Regions from separate parts of the Nordella sp. HKS 07 genome, predicted to be linked through region 1. Evidence: predicted binding sites of a transcription regulator. Region 1 holds the regulator's gene; the other holds the start of a gene.

Region 1 (8,712 bases):
GGCGGAAGACCGGCAGGCCGAAAGTCGCCTCGGTGACGAAGAGATCGCAGGGCACCAGCTCGAAGGGCGCGCAGGTCGGGTCGGGCGAGCGCTTGTAGTCACCCGACACGACGGCGCGAGCCCCCTGCCAGTCGAGCACGATCTGGGCCGAGCCCAGAATGTGACCGGCGGGAACCAGTTTCACGGTGACGCCATTGATCGACTGGGCACCATTGGCGGGCGAGAAGCTGCCGGCGCAGTCGGCGCCATAGCGCACTTTCATGATCTCGATGGTTTCCGCCGTTGCGAGCACAGCGCCGTGCCCTGAGCGCGCATGGTCGCCATGACCGTGGGTAATGACGGCGCGATCCACCGGCAGATGCGGATCGATATGGAACTGACCCGGCGCGCAGTAAAGGCCGCGTTCGGTCGGATAGAGCCAGCTTTCCGGGCGGGGTGTCGGCATGGGACCTCAATATCGGGTTTTGCCCAGCTAAGACCATACCGATGTCAGTTTCTGTCAGGACGTCGCGTGCGCGAAATTGGGGGCCCCCGCCCACTGATAGAGCTGTTCCGCGCGGTTCCTCGCCGCTCAGATCAAACGCCCCGCTGCGGCTGGCATCAGGATTGCATTCCGATGAGATCAGATGTGGGTTTCAGATCTGCAAAAACCGACATTCCGCCTTGATACACTTTCCTGTGATCCAGGGATCTGGACGAGACAAGTGCGTAACCGTTGTTGCAGATGCATAACCAACGGGTCTTCGGAGTTTTTGCAATCATGTCATCGGCTCAAGCCATAATAATTTCAGACTTTGGGCGCGCCCCGGCGGCCGATGGCCCCCAAATCGTGACAAATCTGAGTGGCGACGAATGGGATAGAACAATCTCCGATTTCGCCGATGTATATTACGAGCAGACAGAATGCCTCCAGGGCATGCAATGGGGCGACAATCGGGTGCGCAGGGTCGCCATAACGATCAACGGAAAGATCGCGGCGATGGCGCTGGTCCTCGTATTCACCTTACCCGTAGTGAAAAGAGGTCTCGCCCTGATCAAATACGGTCCGCTTTGGCGCCGCAAGGGAGAGCCCGCGGATCGAAGAATTCTCGGCCTGGCACTGGACGCGCTTGTCGATCAGTTTGTGACACGCGAAAGGCTGGCCCTGTCGATCATGCCGCCTCCGGATCCCCGGTTTGCAGATATCTACGGCGAGGAGCTCCGCCTGAGGGGCCTCAAGCATCGCGTTCCAGATGGCGCAGAACGGTTTCTCGTCAATATGACGCTCACACCCGATCGTCAGATGGCCAGTCTCGACCAGAGATGGCGCCGCAATCTGAGAAGCGCCTTGAAAAGTGAGCTGACAATAGGAGTCGAAGCGCCTAGCACTTCCGTTGCCGAATTCACGGCACTCTGCATGTCCATGAAAGAGAGAAAGAACTATTCGAACCCAGTCTGGCCGCTGTTCGAGAGAGCATTATCGGATTCTCGGTCGACGGAGACCTCATCGATTGTCGTTCTGGCGCGCGAGAACGGAACACCCGTCGCCGGCGCCGTCGTTTTTCAGATCGGTGACACGGCCTATTATGCCGTCGGGGCGAGCAGCGACAGAGGCGTCGACATCAAGGCCGGATACGCGCTGCATTGGTGGATCATCGACTGGCTGCGCGGCAGGCAATGCCATTGGTACGATCTCGGCGAAGCGACGCCGGAGAGCGGCTTGTGGCAGTTCAAAAAGGGCCTGGTCGGCAAGGAAGGGACTATCGCCCTCTCGCCTGGGGAATATACGCGCGCACCCGACCTCCCGGGCATCCTGGCGGCCCACCTCCTGCTGGGCGTGCGGCGAGCGCGCCTCGCGGTGAGAGCGCTGGTCCGTGATTTCAAGGAACTCGTCCGGTCGCGGCGGCGAGAGCAGAAGGGCTAACCCTGCACGGTAGCAGGGCTGTCCGGGGAAATTCACTGTAATACGCAAGGCCCTACCAGTTTTCCCCTTCTCCCGCTTGCTTGCGGGAGAAGGGGAATGAAGGCGAGTTCTGAGTCTGGTTAGAGAAGACGGTCTCGAATCCCATTCTTTGGGTGATTTTCTCGGGCAGTGACGATGCGGTACTCACGCAAATACAGCGTAGATACAGGGTAAAGATCGGAAACGAGCCGCCAGACTCTCAGTCCGCGCCAAAACCTCTCGCAATTGCAGCGGCTTGCACGACACAGCCTGGTCGCTCGAACAGAGAAGACAGAACCACGGACGCAGGGAAACTGTTGCGTGCAAGACACCCCTTGAAGTCGTGGGCCAAGGGCGCCTAGTTGACATACCACTTCAGTCACCCCCGTTCGCCCGCGCGACGGCAAAGAGGAGAAGTGGGATGCCCGACATTCGAAACGTGCCTGTGGCCGAGCTCAAGCCCTGGCCCGGCAATGCGCGTCTTCATTCACGCAAGCAGGTGAATCAGCTGGCACAGAGCATCCGCCGCTTCGGCTTCACCCACCCGATCCTGATCGATGAGGAAAACCGGATACTCGCAGGTCATGGCCGGGTGCGGGCGGCCGGGGAACTCGGCCTTGCCCAAGTGCCGTGTCTCAGGATCGATCACCTCAGTCCGGCGGAAAAGCGCGCCTATGTCCTCGCAGACAACAAGCTGGCCCTCAACGCTAAATGGGACCAAAAGCTTCTCGCCGATGAACTCACAGGCCTCATCACCGAAGACGTCACGTTCGATATCGGTTTCTCGCTTGCCGAGATCGACGGGCTCATCGCCACCAGCCCAGCCAAAGCAAACGACGACGGCAAGAAAGTCGGTATTCCACATGCCCCCGGCGCTGCCGGACCGGCGATATCTGGCGACTTGGCCCGCACTGGCTGGTCTGTGGCGAGGCATTGAAACCCGACACGGTGAGCTTGCTGATGGAAAGCCAGGCGGTGCAGATGCTCATCGCCCGTCCCGCAGGCGCCAATTCGAGTGCCGCGGCGAAGGAGGATGGCGACTGGGCAGGCGCAGCGCTGCTTTCGGCCGAGCAAGCCGGCCGGCGCGTGGCCATGAGCGAAAGCGACATCCGGCGCGGCGACCGGATCATCCAGCGCTGGGAAGCCCGCACCAAGATCGCGGCCTCCCTATTCAATCCGGAAGTCCGGAATGACACCAGGAAGGTGACGGCATGAACAAGAACGACGACGACGACAGGAAAAGCGCTCCGGCCGCCTCCGCCAGCTATGAGATCGGCCGCGGCAAGCCGCCGGTCGCGACACGCTTCGCCAAAGGACAATCCGGCAATCCGAACGGCAGGCCCAAGGGGGCGCGCAACAAGATTCCCGCCACCAATGAAGAGCGATTGAAGGAGATCATTCTCGAGGAGGCCTATCGTGACATCAGGATCAATGACGGCGATCGGCAGGTAACCGTCCCGATGGTGCGGGCGATCGTCCGTTCGATCGCCATGGGAGCGGCCAAAGGCCAGCCGCGCGCCCAGGTGCTCTTCACGACGCTTCTCGCCACGATCGAGCAGGAGCGCAAGGAGCTCCATGAAAACTGGCTGGATGCCATGATGGTGTACAAGCTCCGATGGGAAAAGGAGATCGACCGCTGCAAGGAGCTCGGCCTCGCGCCGCCCGCTCTGCTGCTGCATCCCGATCACATCGTCATCGACCTGGTTAATGGCACCGCCCACGTGAAAGAACCGACGCCGGAGGAGAAGGCCCTCGCGGAAAAATGCCAGGCGGCCGCGGAAGCAATGGGCTGGGCTTGCCCATCCGGCGATTGAGTTCCGACCCACAAGGCGTTGCATGTTGGCGGCCGGGGGATCGTTATGCGATCAGCATCAGCAGATCCGTATAGCGTGGGTGATTGCGGAGGGGATCAAGGTCGGAATCGTTCTTGATCCACAGTTTCATCTCCTCGCTGCCCGATTGCCGCAGACATGTCTCGAGGAGATCGATAGCACGGTCCGCCTCGCCCAGCAGCGAATAGGTGCAGGCGGCATTGTAACGCACGAAGGTGCTGTCCGGATCGATGGTCAGGGCGCGCGCCAGCCACTCCCTGGCCCGTTCCTTTTCGCCGAGAAGCGCCAGCGCAACCGCGCCATGCTGCGCCGGATCGGAATTCTCCGGATGCGCCTTCAGCGCTCGTTCGGCCCGCTCCAGGCCCAGCCGCGCCTGCGCGACCTCCTCGTCGAGGCGACCGAGCGCGTGCAGGGCGTTGGTGATCAGGAACGGCGCCCGGTAGTCGTCGGGGTCTATCTCGGCGCAACGGCTGTAGAGCGCGACCGCCTTCTCGAAATCCCCCGCGGCGAAAGCGTGGCGGGCGTAGAAATAATGGCCCTCGTAGGAATTCGGGTCGAGCGCGATGGCGCGCTCGAAGGCAGCCACCGCCTCCGTCGGGCGGCCGGCGGTCGACAGAGCGAGGCCGTGCGAGGCATGCGCCTCGGCGAGGTGGGGATCGAGTTCCAACGCCTTGGCGCAGGTCGCGAAAAGCGCCTCCAGCGATATGCTTGCGCCGTGCCAGGCGGCGAGGATCGAGTCGCAATCGGCGATGCCGGCATAGGCGCGCGCATAAGCGGGGTCGATGTCCACCGCCCGGCTGAACAGCCGGCGCGCCAGTTGCAGAGAGTCCTTGGCGCGTGTGCGGAAGAACTCCCGGGCCTTCAGATAGGTGGTATACGCTTCGATATTGCCCGTCGGCGCCCGTCCGAGCGCCGTCTTCTCCTCCGACAGCAGCCTGACCTTGAGCTGGTCGACGATCGTCCGGGTGATCTCGTCCTGGATCGCGAAAATATCGGTAAGGTCCCGGTCGTAGCGTTCAGCCCACAGATGGCCGCCGGTCGCGCCGTCGATCAGCTGGGCGGCGATGCGCACGCGCGGGCCGGCCTTGCGCACGCTGCCCTCGAGCACGAATTTCACGCCCATCTCGCGGGCCGCCGCCGGCACGTCCACCGCCTTGCCCTTGTAGGTGAAGGCGGTGTGGCGGGCGACGACATGCAGCGCCGAAATCTTCGACAGGTCGGTGATGATGTCCTCGGCGATGCCGTCCGAGAAATAGTCCTGCTCCGGATCGCCGCTCATATTGCTGAATGGCAGCACGGCGATCGAGGGCTTTCCGTTGGCCGATTCCGCCTTGCGCCCCGGCGCATCCGCGGCCGCCGGCGGCGGGGCGCCGGCGAAGACGTCGACGGTGTAGACCCTGACCGGCCGCTCGATGTTCTTCAGCATCTGCTCGCCGGCGTCCTCGAAGACAAGGTCGAGCCGGTTTCCAACGCTGTCGCGGACGGTTCCGGACACCGCGACGCCGCCCGGCCGGGCGAGGCCTTCGAGGCGCGCCGCGATATTGACGCCTTCGCCATAGATGTCGTTGTCGGCAGCGTCGAAGATGATGTCGCCGAGATGGATGCCGATGCGGAACTCGAGGCAGCGCTCTGCCGGCACGCCGGCATTGCGCTGACGCATCCGGCGCTGGATGTCGGCCGCGCAAGCCACCGCGTTCACCACGCTCGCGAACTCGACCAGCATTCCGTCGCCCGTGAGCTTCACGATGCGGCCCGCATGCGCGGCGATCCGGGCGTCCGCCATCTCGCGGCGATGCGCCTTCAGGGCCGAGAGCGTGCCCTCCTCGTCGCGGCTCATGAGGCGGCTGTAGCCGGCGACGTCGGCGGCCAGTATCGCGGTCAGGCGGCGTTCCATGGTCCGTCGGCCTTGCGTGTTTCGCGGGTTATACCCCGGCCATCCCCAGGCGTAGCAAGTGGTATTTCGTCCGGGATCTCTCGCGCCGCGACGCATGTGAGCCCTTGGCGATCCGCTGGCGGTGTTGGTGGCTCACAAGCGCCTGGCGGAGCGCCAGGTAGCGGCCGTAGCACGGGATGCGTCGGATAGCGGCGGAGATCGGCATGTGCGTGACGCCTAGCAGGCGTGGCACGGATGGGCTGGATGGCCGCCTCAAGGGCGGCCATGACGGGTGGGATGAGGGCTTAACTCCGCCCGAAACGCTCGTCGAAGGAGTAGCCCATGCCGCGCACGGTGCGGATCGGGTCGATCTCGCGGCCGCGCTTCAAGCATTTGCGCAGGCGACCGACATGCACGTCGACGGTGCGCTCGTCGACATAGATGTCGCGGCCCCAGACAGCATCAAGAAGCTGCGAGCGGCTGTAGACCCGGCCCGGACTCTGCATGAGATATTCAAGCAGGCGGAATTCGGTCGGGGAGAGCGTTATGTCGCGCGTCGCCCTGGTCACGCGCCTGGTGCGCCGGTCGAGCGCGATGTCGCCGGCCTTGAGGAGTTCGGCGATCGCGTCGGGGTTGACGCGGCGCAGGATCGTCTTGATGCGGGCGAGCAGCTCCGGCACCGAGAAAGGCTTGACGATATAGTCGTCGGCCCCGGTGGCGAGGCCGCGCACGCGCTCATTCTCCTCGCCCCGCGCCGTCAGCATGATGACCGGGATGTCGCGGGTTTCGGCGCGCGAGCGCAGCAGGCGGCAGACCTCGATGCCCGATATGCCCGGCAGCATCCAGTCGAGCACGATGAGATCGGGGCGTTCTTCACTGACGAGATGGGCGACGTCCTCGCCATTGGCGGTGCCGCGCACCCGAAATCCTTCCGCCTGAAGATTGTAGGTCAGCAGGATCTGGAGCGGTTCTTCGTCTTCGACGATGAGGATGGACGCGGTCATCAGCGCTCGTTCATTGCATCAAAAGGCATCGTGCTAGTGGTGTCCTTCTTCGGACGTTCGCCGCGCATCGGCTGGCCCGACACCAGATAGTGGATATTCTCCGCTATGTTGGTGGCGTGATCGCCGATACGCTCGAAATTCTTGGCACCGAAGAGAAGATGGGTACACGGCCCGATCATGCGCGGGTCTTCCATCATGTAGGTCAGAAGCTCGCGGAAGATCGAGTTGTAGAGGGAATCGAGCTCACCGTCACTGCGCCAGACTTCCAGCGCCTTGGCATCGTCGGCCGTCGTATAGGCATCAAGCACATCCTTCAGCTGCTCGAGCGACAGCCTGCCCATCCGATTCAGCCCGGTGGCGAGCTTGCGCGGCAGCTGCTCGGAAATGGCATGCGAGCGCTTGGCGATGTTCTTGGCGAGATCGCCGATGCGCTCGAGATCGGAGGCGATGCGGATCGCCACCATGATCTCGCGCAGGTCGCGCGCCATCGGCTGGCGCTTGGCGATGGTGAGGATGGCGCGCTCCTCGATCTGCAGTTCGAGGGCGTCGATCTTTTCGTCCTGCGCGATCACGATATCGGCAAGCTTGGTGTCGCGCTTCGCCAGCGCCTCGATGGCCTTGGCGAGATGGTCCTCGGCGAGACCGCCCATCTGGGCGAGCATCGTCTTGAGGTTGGCGAGGTCCTCGTCATAGGCTTTGACGATATGGTCCGACATAGTCCTTAACTCCGCGGTCAGCCGAAGCGGCCGGTGATGTAATCCTGGGTGCGCTTATCCTTGGGTGCCGTAAAGATGTCGTCGGTGTCGCCGACCTCGACCAGATTGCCCAGATGGAAAAACGCGGTGAGCTGCGAGACGCGCGCGGCCTGCTGCATCGAATGGGTGACGATGACGATGCAGTAATTCTGGCGCAGTTCGTCGATGAGTTCCTCGATGCGGGCGGTGGCGATCGGATCGAGCGCCGAACAGGGCTCGTCCATGAGGATCACTTCCGGATTGACGGCGATGGCCCGCGCGATGCACAGGCGCTGCTGCTGGCCGCCGGACAGGCTGGTGCCCGAATGATCGAGCCGGTCCTTCACTTCCTCAAAGAGACCGGCCTTCTTCAAGCTCGTCACCACGATCTCCTCGAGATCGGTCTTGTTCCTGGCGAAGCCGTGGATGCGCGGACCATAGGCAACGTTCTCATAGATCGATTTCGGGAAGGGATTGGGCTTCTGGAACACCATGCCGATGCGGGCGCGCAGCTGCACCACATCGAGGCTCCTGTCATAGATGTCGCGGCCGTCGATCTCGATATTGCCGGTGATCCGGCAGGACGGGATCGTGTCGTTCATGCGATTGATCGAGCGCAGGAAGGTGGACTTGCCGCAGCCCGAAGGCCCGATGAAGGCCGAGACGGCGCTGTCGGGGATGTCGATGCTCAGGTCGTTGATGGCATGCTTGTCGCCATAATAGACGTCGACATTGCGCGCCCTGATCTTCAGAGGCCGTTCGCGGGCGATGCGCGGGGCATTGTCGGCGACCGGCGTCTTGATCATGGCATCCATGGCGGGTGACCCTTTCATACTTACCAGCGGCGCTCGAAGCGCTTGCGCAACAGGATGGCGACCGCATTCATGACGAACAGGAAAACGAGAAGAACGATGATGGCGCCCGCCGTCTTGGACTGGAAGGCGATCTCCGGAAGATCCGACCAGAGAAAGATCTGGATCGGCAAGACGGTGGCGGCATCGGTGAAGCTCGTCGGTATGTCGACGATAAAAGCGACCATGCCGATCATGAGAAGCGGCGCCGTCTCGCCCAAGGCGTGCGCCATGCCGATGATGGTGCCGGTCATGATGCCGGGCATGGCCAGAGGCAGGACGTGATGGAAGATCGCCTGCTGGTGCGAGGCGCCCACCCCGAGTGCGGCCTCCTTGATCGAGGGCGGCACGGCGCGCAGCGCCGCGCGCGAGGCGATGATGATGGTGGGCAGCACGAGCAGCGCCAGCACCAGGCCACCGACCACCGGCGCCGAGCGCGGCAGGCCGAAGAAGTTGAGGAACATCGCCAGGCCCAAGAGGCCGAAGACGATCGAGGG
Region 2 (8,712 bases), 1.3 Mb from region 1:
AGATGGTCAGGCAGAAGATCAGGATGGTGAGCCAGCCCGAGGGTTTGAGAGGACCGTCCATAATGACCTGGGTCCTGAGCCTGGAGACGGCGCGCGACATGTCGGTCGTCTCCGGCTTGAAAGTGTAGACCAGGAGCGCCGCCACGATCGGCAGCCGGATCAGGAACATCGGGAAGGCGTAGATCGACCAGGTCAGGTAATCCATCAGATAGCGGCGGGTCTCGGGGTCCAAGGGGTCGTAGAACAGGTCCTTCCAGTAGGAGATGATGATAGCGTTGCGGGCGCCGCCCGAGGGCGTGGCGACGCCGGCGATCGAGCAGCCATAGGCGATCGAGAACAGGATGACGGCGGCGAGATTGCGCACCTTCTTGGGGTCCTGCGAGGTCAGGGTGATGAGCGTAACACCCACCGGCAGCATCATGGCGGCGACCGTGTGCTCGCCGATGAAGGCGGCGATGGCGCCGCAGACCGCGGTGATGCCGAAGCTGATCCAATAGACGTTGGTGCCGGTCATCTGCACGATCGCCCAGGCTATGCGCTTGTCGAGGCGTTGCTTCACGATCGCGACCGCCAGCATCAGCGAGCCCATGATGAACAGCACCGAATCGGTCATCAGGCTCTGCGCCACCTTGGTGGGGTCGACTTTGAGCAGCACCACCTGGCCGATGATGATGAGAAGCGGCACGGTGGGCAGCGGCACCGCTTCCGTCACGAACAGGATGGTCGCAACGACCGACATCGCGAGCACGATCTGGCCTTCCTCGGTGAGGCCCGAAGGCGTTGGGGCGATCATCAGGAGGAAGCCGACCAGCAAGGCGATGAAGAACCAGCGCCGGGTCCAGAAGAAATTCAGGTCGATATTCTGACGCACCAGCAGATAGCGCTGGTAGCCGCGGCGCTGGAAGCGCGTCAGCCGCTGGCTCGGTTCATGCGCCTGCAGGCTGTCGCGTGGGAGTGAGAAACTGGCAGCCGCTTGCGTCATTCCGCAGCCCTTGCCGAATGATTGTGGCGCATGAGAGACTGCATCAGGTCCCGCTTCGGGAAATTGTCTTTCAGGTCTTGTAGATGAAAAATATTGACGATGTTTTGCAGGGTATCGATGGCGCCCTGGACGAAAGTATCGCGCGCCTTTTCGAGCTGCTCAGATTTCCCTCGGTCGGCACCGATCCGGCTTTTCACGGCGCCTGCCGTGACGCAGCGGCATGGCTCGTGCGCCTGCTCAGCGGCATGGGATTCCAGACGCGCATGGACGAGACCACCGGCCAGCCGGTCGTTGTGGCTGAATATGCGCCCAAGGGCGTGCCGTCCCATGCGCCTCGCATCCTGTTCTACGGCCATTACGATGTTCAGCCACCCGACCCGCTGGACTTGTGGGAAAGCCCGCCTTTCGAGCCCCAGCTGCGCAAGGGTGCGGATGGTGAAGCGCGCATCTTTGCCCGCGGTGCCTGTGACGACAAGGGCCAACTCATGACCTTCCTGGAGGCCAGCCGCGCCTGGATCAAGGCCAAAGGCGGCCTGCCTTTCCACCTCACCGTACTTCTCGAAGGCGACGAGGAGGGTGATTCTACTCATCTCGATCGTTATGTCGCGAAGAACCGCGCGCGGCTCAAGCCCGATATCGTCTTCATCTGCGATACCGGCATGTGGGACGCCAGGACGCCCGCCATCACCACGCGGCTGCGCGGCTGCATCGCCGAGGAGATCGTCATTTCGGGGCCCTCCAAGGATTTGCATTCGGGCTATTACGGCGGTGCTGCCCGCAACCCCATTCGCGTCCTGACAAAGATCCTGGGCGAGTTGCATGACCGCAATGGCCGGGTGACGCTGCCCGGCTTCTATGATGGTGTCGACCCGGTGCCGGCCTCGACCCGCCGGCAATGGAAATCCCTCAACTTTCCGGAGAAGAAGTATCTCAAGGCCGTCGGACTTTCGGTGCCGGCGGGCGAAAAGGGCTATCCGGTCTATGAACAGATCTGGAGCAGGCCCACCGCCGAGATCAACGGCATCTATTCGGGCTATACGGGGGCGGGCTCCAAGACGGTGTTGCCGGCCGAGGCCATGGCCAAGCTCACTTTCCGCCTGGTCGGGCGCCAGACGCCGGCGCAGATCCGCAAAGGGCTGCGCGCCTTCGTCAAGGCCAGGCTCCCGGCCGATTGCCGGGTGCGTTACAAATCTGAAGGAGGCGATTCGATGGCGGCCACGGTGGCCGAGACGAGCCCCTGGGTGCGCCTGGCGCAAGAGGCTCTCACGGCCGAATGGGGCCGCGAACCGGTGCTGATGGCGGAAGGCGCCTCGATCCCGGTGGTCGGCACCTTCAAGTCATCGCTCAAGGTCGACAGCCTGCTGGTCGGATTCGGTCTTGAAGATGACGGCGCCCACAGCCCGAACGAAAAGTACAATCTGACGAGTTTCCGGAAAGGCACCAGAAGCTGGGCCCGCATCATCGCCGGCATTGCCGAACAACAGGAGCGCCGCAAATCATGACCGACATCAACGCCGTTCTCGGCGCCGCCGACAAGGCGCTCGACCAGAGCCTCGGGCGCCTGTTCGACCTCATCCGCATTCCATCGATCTCGACCGATCCCGCCTACAAGGCGGATTGCCGGCGCGCCGGCGAGCGCATCGTCGCCGACCTTGCCGCGCTGGGCTTCGATGCCTCTTTGCGCGAGACGGCCGGCCATCCGATGGTGGTCGCCCATTTCGCGCCGAAGGATACCGAGGGCAAGGTCCCGCATTTCCTGTTTTACGGCCACTATGACGTGCAGCCGCCCGATCCGCTCGACAAATGGATGACGCCGCCCTTCGAGCCTCAGAAGCGCACCGGCAAGGATGGCGTCGTGCGCCTCTATGGCCGCGGCACCGCCGACGACAAGGGCCAGCTCCAGACCTTCATCGAGGCGATGCGCGCCTGGATCACCGAGACCGGCTCGCTGCCGATCAAGGCCACGCTGCTGATCGAGGGCGAGGAGGAGTCGGGTTCGCCGAGCCTCATTCCCTTCCTCAAAGAGAACAAGGAAGAACTCGCCTGCGACGCCGCCTTCGTCTGCGACACGAATATGTGGGACGCCAAGACTCCGGCCATCACCACCAGGCTGCGCGGCATAGTGAAGGATGAGATCACCATCACGGGGCCGCGCATCGATCTCCATTCCGGCGCCTATGGCGGGCCCGCCGCCAATCCGCTGCGCATTCTTTCGAAGCTCCTCTCGAAGCTCCACGACAAGAATGGCAAGGTCACCATTCCGGGCTTCTATGACGGCGTCAGCGATCTCCCCAAGGAGATGAAGGCGCAATGGAGCAGGCTCAAATTTTCCGACAAGAAGTTTTTGAAGGAGGTCGGCCTGTCGGTGCCGGCGGGCGAGAAGGGAAAGAGCGTGCTCGAGCAGGTCTGGGCGCGCCCGACCGCCGAGGTGAACGGCATATGGGGCGGCTATACGGGGGCCGGCACCAAGACCGTCATCCCGTCCGAGGCCCACGCCAAGCTGACCTTCCGTCTGGTCGGCAAGCAAAATCCGCAAAAGATCCTCAAGGCGTTCCGCGCCTTCGCCAAGGCCGAGGTGCCGAAGGACTGCAAGGTCACTTTCGCTTCCTACGGGGCGGGAAGCCCGGCGACCGAGATCGCCGAAACCTCGCATTTGATCCGCAAGAGTGCGCAGGCGCTGAAGGACGAGTGGGGCCGCGAGACGGCGCTCATCGGGTCAGGCGGCTCGATCCCGATCGTGCGCTGCTTCAAGGACATCCTCGGCATGGACAGTGTGCTGGTCGGCTTCGGTCTCAATGACGACGCACTGCACAGCCCGAATGAAAAATACAATCTCGCCAGCTTCCATCGCGGCATCAGAAGCTGGGTGCGCATCCTCGCGGCCGTCGGACGCTGAGACGGGACGACTCCGGCCGTTTCAATGGAGAAACGGCCGGAAACATATGCGATATCAATGGGTTGGTTTTTTCTCGGCCGCGGCTGATCCAGGGTCAATTTGCCCATATGCGAAAAAACCCAAGTCCTCCCGGGACATGTGTTTTTAGAGAAATGTCATCCGGTCGTCATAATTTGAGAAATGCCGGGAATAGAACCCGGATCGCTCCGTTCTTCTCTTCGCGCTGCTTGAACGCGCGAGAAAAGAACAGGAGTTTGAATGTTGATATCCTCGCTTCAACAGGTCCTTGAGGACCCGACACTCTCGCAAGCGGTCAGGATAGGTTTGAATCTCGTCGGGATGAGCGCGCTCGTCTTCGGCCTCTATTACCGCCGCTACCGCGACAAGGAACTGGTCACCGCCGCGGCGCTGTTCAACATATTCATCTTCGCGGTCCTGACCATTCTGTCCTCGGTGAATTTCAGCGTGGCCGCGGGCTTCGGCCTGTTCGCCATACTGGCGCTGTTCACGCTGCGCTCGGAGCCGCTGAGCAAGACCGAGATGACCTATTTCTTCGGCAGTGTCGCCATCGCGGTCATCACCTCGGTGCATGGAACGACGGTTCCTTTCGCCGTCATGGCGGTGGGCTTCGTCCTCGCCGGCGCTTTCGTCATCGACCATCCGCGCATCCTGCAATCGGTCTCCGGCGCCAAGGTGACGCTCGACAAGATCAATACCGATCTGCTGGCGGACCCCGTTTCCATGCGCGCCGAATTGTCGGACCGTCTCGGCGTCGCGGTTCTCTCCTATCAAGTGCTTCAACTCGATTACATCACGGAAATGGCGAGGCTCAATGTCTACTATCGCACGCGCTGACCAATGGCTGGAGCAGGGCTTCGATCCGATCGGCCTTGCCACGCTCAACGCCCGGGCGGAGATGCTGGAGCGGCTCGACAACAAATACGTGGTGCGCAGGCCCGTTCTGCAGGCGGCCGCCGCCGAACTTGCCCGCCATTTTGATGTGCTCGAGATCTCGGGCCGCCGCGCCTTCACCTACGAGACGTGTTACTTCGACAACCAGGACCGGCGCAGCTATTTCGACCACCATCAGGGTCGGCGCCGGCGCGCCAAGGTGCGCATCCGCAAATATCTCGATGCGGCGCTGTGCTTCGTCGAGGTGAAACTCAAGGACAAGCGCGGCGTGACGGTGAAGAGGCGGTTTGGCTATGCGCCAGAGAAATTCGGCAGGCTGGATGATGAAGCGCTCACTTTCGTTCACCGTGCCTATTACGATCAATATGGCGCCGTGTTCCCCCATGAGCTGCAGCGGGTCATCGACATGCGCTATGTCCGCATGACGCTGGTGGCGAAGGAGGGCGGCGAGCGCATGACGATCGACAGCTCTCTGCGCTTCTACGATATGGCCGCCTACCATGCCGTCGATGACGATCACTTCATCCTGGAGACCAAGTCGGCCCGCGGCAATGGCATCGCCGACCGTCTGCTGCGCGCCCTGCATCAGCGCCCGACCAAGCATTGCTCGAAATACTGCACCGCGATCGCGCTTCTCAATCGCGGCACCAGGCACAATCGATTCCTGCCGGCCTTGCGCAAGCTCGCAAGTCCGGATCTGTCATCCCTGAAACCGGCCGCCCGGCCCGAAATGGAGGCGCTGCAATGACACTCAAGACTGGAAATCTCATCGGCGGGCTGGCCGTGGCCGCGCTCCTGCTAGGGACCGCCGCTCTGCCGGGTGCCTCCGCCGAGCCGAAGCTCGAAGCCCTGGGGAAGACGGAGATCCCCGCCACCGGCAAGGATGGCGTACGGGTCGACGAGCTTTCCGGCCTGGCGTGGGATGCGGATGAGAAGCTTCTCTATGCCGTCTCGGATGGCGGCGTCCTGCATCATTTCCGCCTTCAGCTGGACGGCGACAGGATCGCCGGGATCGAGCATGTCTTCGCGGCGCCGATCTCGGCTCCTATCGGCAATGTGTCGGCAACCAACGCCGAAGGACTTTCCGCCGTCAATAGCGATGACGGCACGCCCGGCAACAGCGAGCTCCTGATCGCCTTCGAAGATGGGCCCGGCATCGCCCGCTTCACGCCGAAGGGCCAATGGATAGCCGATGTCGCATTGCCGGCTCCCCTGGCCGACGCGACGAGCTATGCCAAGAAGAACAGTCGCCTGGAGGCGGTCGCGTTCGACAAGGTCCATGGCATTCTGACGGCCCCGGAACGGCCCCTGCGCGGCGAACCGGATACGGCGCACAAGGTCTATGCCGGAAATGGCGCGACCTGGGCATTCGATGCCGCGCAGCCCGATGGCCGTCTCAAGGCGATCGAGACGATGGCCGATGGCAGCCTGCTGGTGCTCGAGCGCACGGCCGAGGAGAAGGGCGGCCCCCGGACGGCGCATCTGCGCCACCTCGATATCGCGTCCTGCCCGGCGGACGGACAATGTGTCGCGCCCGACCTCTCGGCCACGCCCGACCCGCTGCTGGTGGACAATTTCGAAGGCCTGACCCGCCTGTCCGAGAGACTCTTCCTCATCGTCACCGACCGGACAAAGAAAGACGTGGAACCGACGAGCTTCGTGCTGTTCAAGCTGACCAACGCGAAGTAATGACGGCGATGACCGCGACCTTCCATTCCCGCTAAGGATCCCGAAATGTTCTCCCTTCAGACGATATTCGGCTCGGGCAAGCAGTTCTACGAGCTCCTCGACGCCGCCGCCGTGTCGGCCCATGACAGCGCCAAGGCCCTGCACAGGATGCTGGACCCGGCTTCGAACGACAAGGGCCTGGAAGAGATCAAGCTCGCCAGGCAGCGCCAGAGAGAGGCGACGAACAGGATCAGCCAGGCGCTGGTCGATATCTTCATCACTCCCATCGAGCGCGAGGATATCGAGGAGCTGCGTGTGGCGCTCTATAAGATATCCAAACAGGTCGAGCGCTTCGCCGACCGCTATACATTCGCCGCCCACCGGCTTGAGGGTGTCGATTTCGCGCCGCGCGCCGCCATGCTGGAAAAGGCCACCCAGATCGTTCTCGACATGGTGCGCGAACTCCCGCGTCTCAAGCTCGAGACGATCAAGTCGCTCGATGACCGCCTCCATGCGATCGAGACGGAGGCCGACCGCCTGTTGCTCGAGCTCTATCGAGAACTCTATTCCGGCGATCTCGACGGCGCCCGCATGTTTCTGCTCAAGGAGTTCTTCGAGATCCTGGAAAAGGCGATCGACCGCTGCCGCGACGCGGGCGCCATCGTCTATCAAGTTGCGCTGAAGAACAGCTGACGAGTGACTGTTCCATGCGAAGTCTCAACTCAACCCAATTTCCCCAAAAATCTCTCCGAACGATGAGCGCTGGCCGACTTGCACTTACTCAATGGATCCCGGCTTTCGCCGGGATGACGAGGTGGGAGAGCGCGCGTATTAATGAGGGCGGTCATTAACCCATGCTGATCCTTGTCCTGACCGTTGTGCTGATGGCGCTCGTCTTCGAGTTCATCAACGGCTTCCACGACACGGCGAACTCCATTGCCACCGTGGTCGCCACCAAGGTCTTGTCGCCGGCTCAGGCCATCATGCTGGCCGCCGTCACCAATCTGATCGGCGCTTTCTGGGGCACCGCTGTGGCGAAGACCATCTCCTCGGGGCTGGTCGACACAGGCGTGGTCAATGTCACGCTGCAAGTGATCCTGTGCGCGCTGCTCGGTGGCATCATCTGGAATCTCTTCACCTGGTGGCGTGGCCTGCCATCCTCATCCTCGCACGCCTTGATCGGGGGTCTTTGCGGCGCCGCGCTTGCCGCTGCCGACAACAACTGGAGTGCTCTCATCTGGTCGGAGTCCGTCGGCGACTGGACCAAGAATCAGGGTCTTCTGTGGAAGGTGCTGCTGCCGATGGTGACTTCGCCGGTGGCGGGCTTCACCTTGGGCATCATCATGATGGTGGCATTGTGGGCGCTGATTTCGGGGCTGGCGAAGGCCGGCGGGCCGCTTGCACGTCTCGCCCGTCCCCTCTGGGTCAATGCCATCTTCGGCAAGGCGCAGCTCGCTTCCGCCGCCTATATGGGGCTCGCGCATGGCCGCAATGACGCGCAGAAGACCATGGGCATCATCGCGCTCGCTCTATTGGGCGCGGAGAGCGCCGGCGCGCTCCAGGGCTTGCCGGAATGGGCGCGCTTTCTCGAGCCCGATGCCGGCAGCGACGGCATCGACAGCTGGATCATCGTCTCTTGCGCGCTCGTCATGGCGGCGGGCACGGCGGCGGGCGGCTGGCGCATCATCAAGACGCTCGGCCATAAGATGGTGAAGCTGCATCCGATCCATGGCTTCGCCGCCGAGACGAGTTCGGCGACGATCCTCACGGTCGCCGCGCATTTCGGCATGCCGGTCTCGACCACCCACAGCATATCGACGGCGATCATGGGTGTCGGTTTCGCCAAGTCCTCGCGCGCCCTCAAATGGACGGTGATCGAGCGCATCGTCTGGGCCTGGATACTGACCTTCCCCGCCGCCGGCGGCCTGGCCTATGGCCTGCACTGGCTGCTCGAGCTGGTGGGGTGGAACTGACAGCGGATCCGCCCGGCGCCCCGCGTCGGGCGGATCACTTCGCGATCAGCAACGCGAAAGGCTCCTCCAAGGCGCGTGTCACGTAGGCCTTGTATTTCGTGTAGGCCGCATGACCTTTCTCGATGCGGCCATAGGCCGGGCCGCCGCCCAGGGATTTCGCCGGAACGAAGATGATGGGTGTCGACACCGGCATCAGATTCATCCCGCGGCCGGACTGCAGCGTCGTCAATATGCCGAACATCTCGCCCGCGATGGTCGGACGCGAGACGATGACGAAGCGG

Evidence for each region. Region 1 encodes PhoB, which activates phosphate uptake and scavenging genes when phosphate is short. Its sites were predicted from a motif close to TGTCATNNANCTGTCAT; they were not measured.
Region 2: the regulator PhoB is predicted to act here: its motif matches at 4,032-4,048, upstream of G5V57_RS21305 (DUF4956 domain-containing protein).

Annotation. Positions count from the first base shown of each region.
Region 1 is NZ_CP049258.1:3,227,711-3,236,422, reverse strand. It holds partial or broken gene G5V57_RS15230 (ligase-associated DNA damage response exonuclease) at 1-445, opposite strand, end outside; gene G5V57_RS15225 (GNAT family N-acetyltransferase) at 830-1,903, shown strand; gene G5V57_RS15220 (ParB/Srx family N-terminal domain-containing protein) at 2,343-2,858, shown strand; gene G5V57_RS15215 (hypothetical protein) at 2,855-3,136, shown strand; gene G5V57_RS15210 (DUF5681 domain-containing protein) at 3,133-3,735, shown strand; gene G5V57_RS15205 (tetratricopeptide repeat protein) at 3,779-5,647, opposite strand; gene phoB (phosphate regulon transcriptional regulator PhoB) at 5,932-6,630, opposite strand; gene phoU (phosphate signaling complex protein PhoU) at 6,630-7,346, opposite strand; partial or broken gene pstB (phosphate ABC transporter ATP-binding protein PstB) at 7,364-8,098, opposite strand; gene pstA (phosphate ABC transporter permease PstA) at 8,200-8,712, opposite strand, start outside.
Region 2 is NZ_CP049258.1:4,527,374-4,536,085, forward strand. It holds gene G5V57_RS21290 (DASS family sodium-coupled anion symporter) at 1-982, opposite strand, end outside; gene G5V57_RS21295 (M20/M25/M40 family metallo-hydrolase) at 1,066-2,484, shown strand; gene G5V57_RS21300 (dipeptidase) at 2,481-3,878, shown strand; gene G5V57_RS21305 (DUF4956 domain-containing protein) at 4,137-4,733, shown strand; gene G5V57_RS21310 (polyphosphate polymerase domain-containing protein) at 4,711-5,538, shown strand; gene G5V57_RS21315 (esterase-like activity of phytase family protein) at 5,535-6,479, shown strand; gene G5V57_RS21320 (DUF47 domain-containing protein) at 6,525-7,151, shown strand; gene G5V57_RS21325 (inorganic phosphate transporter) at 7,313-8,431, shown strand; gene G5V57_RS21330 (helix-turn-helix transcriptional regulator) at 8,466-8,712, opposite strand, start outside.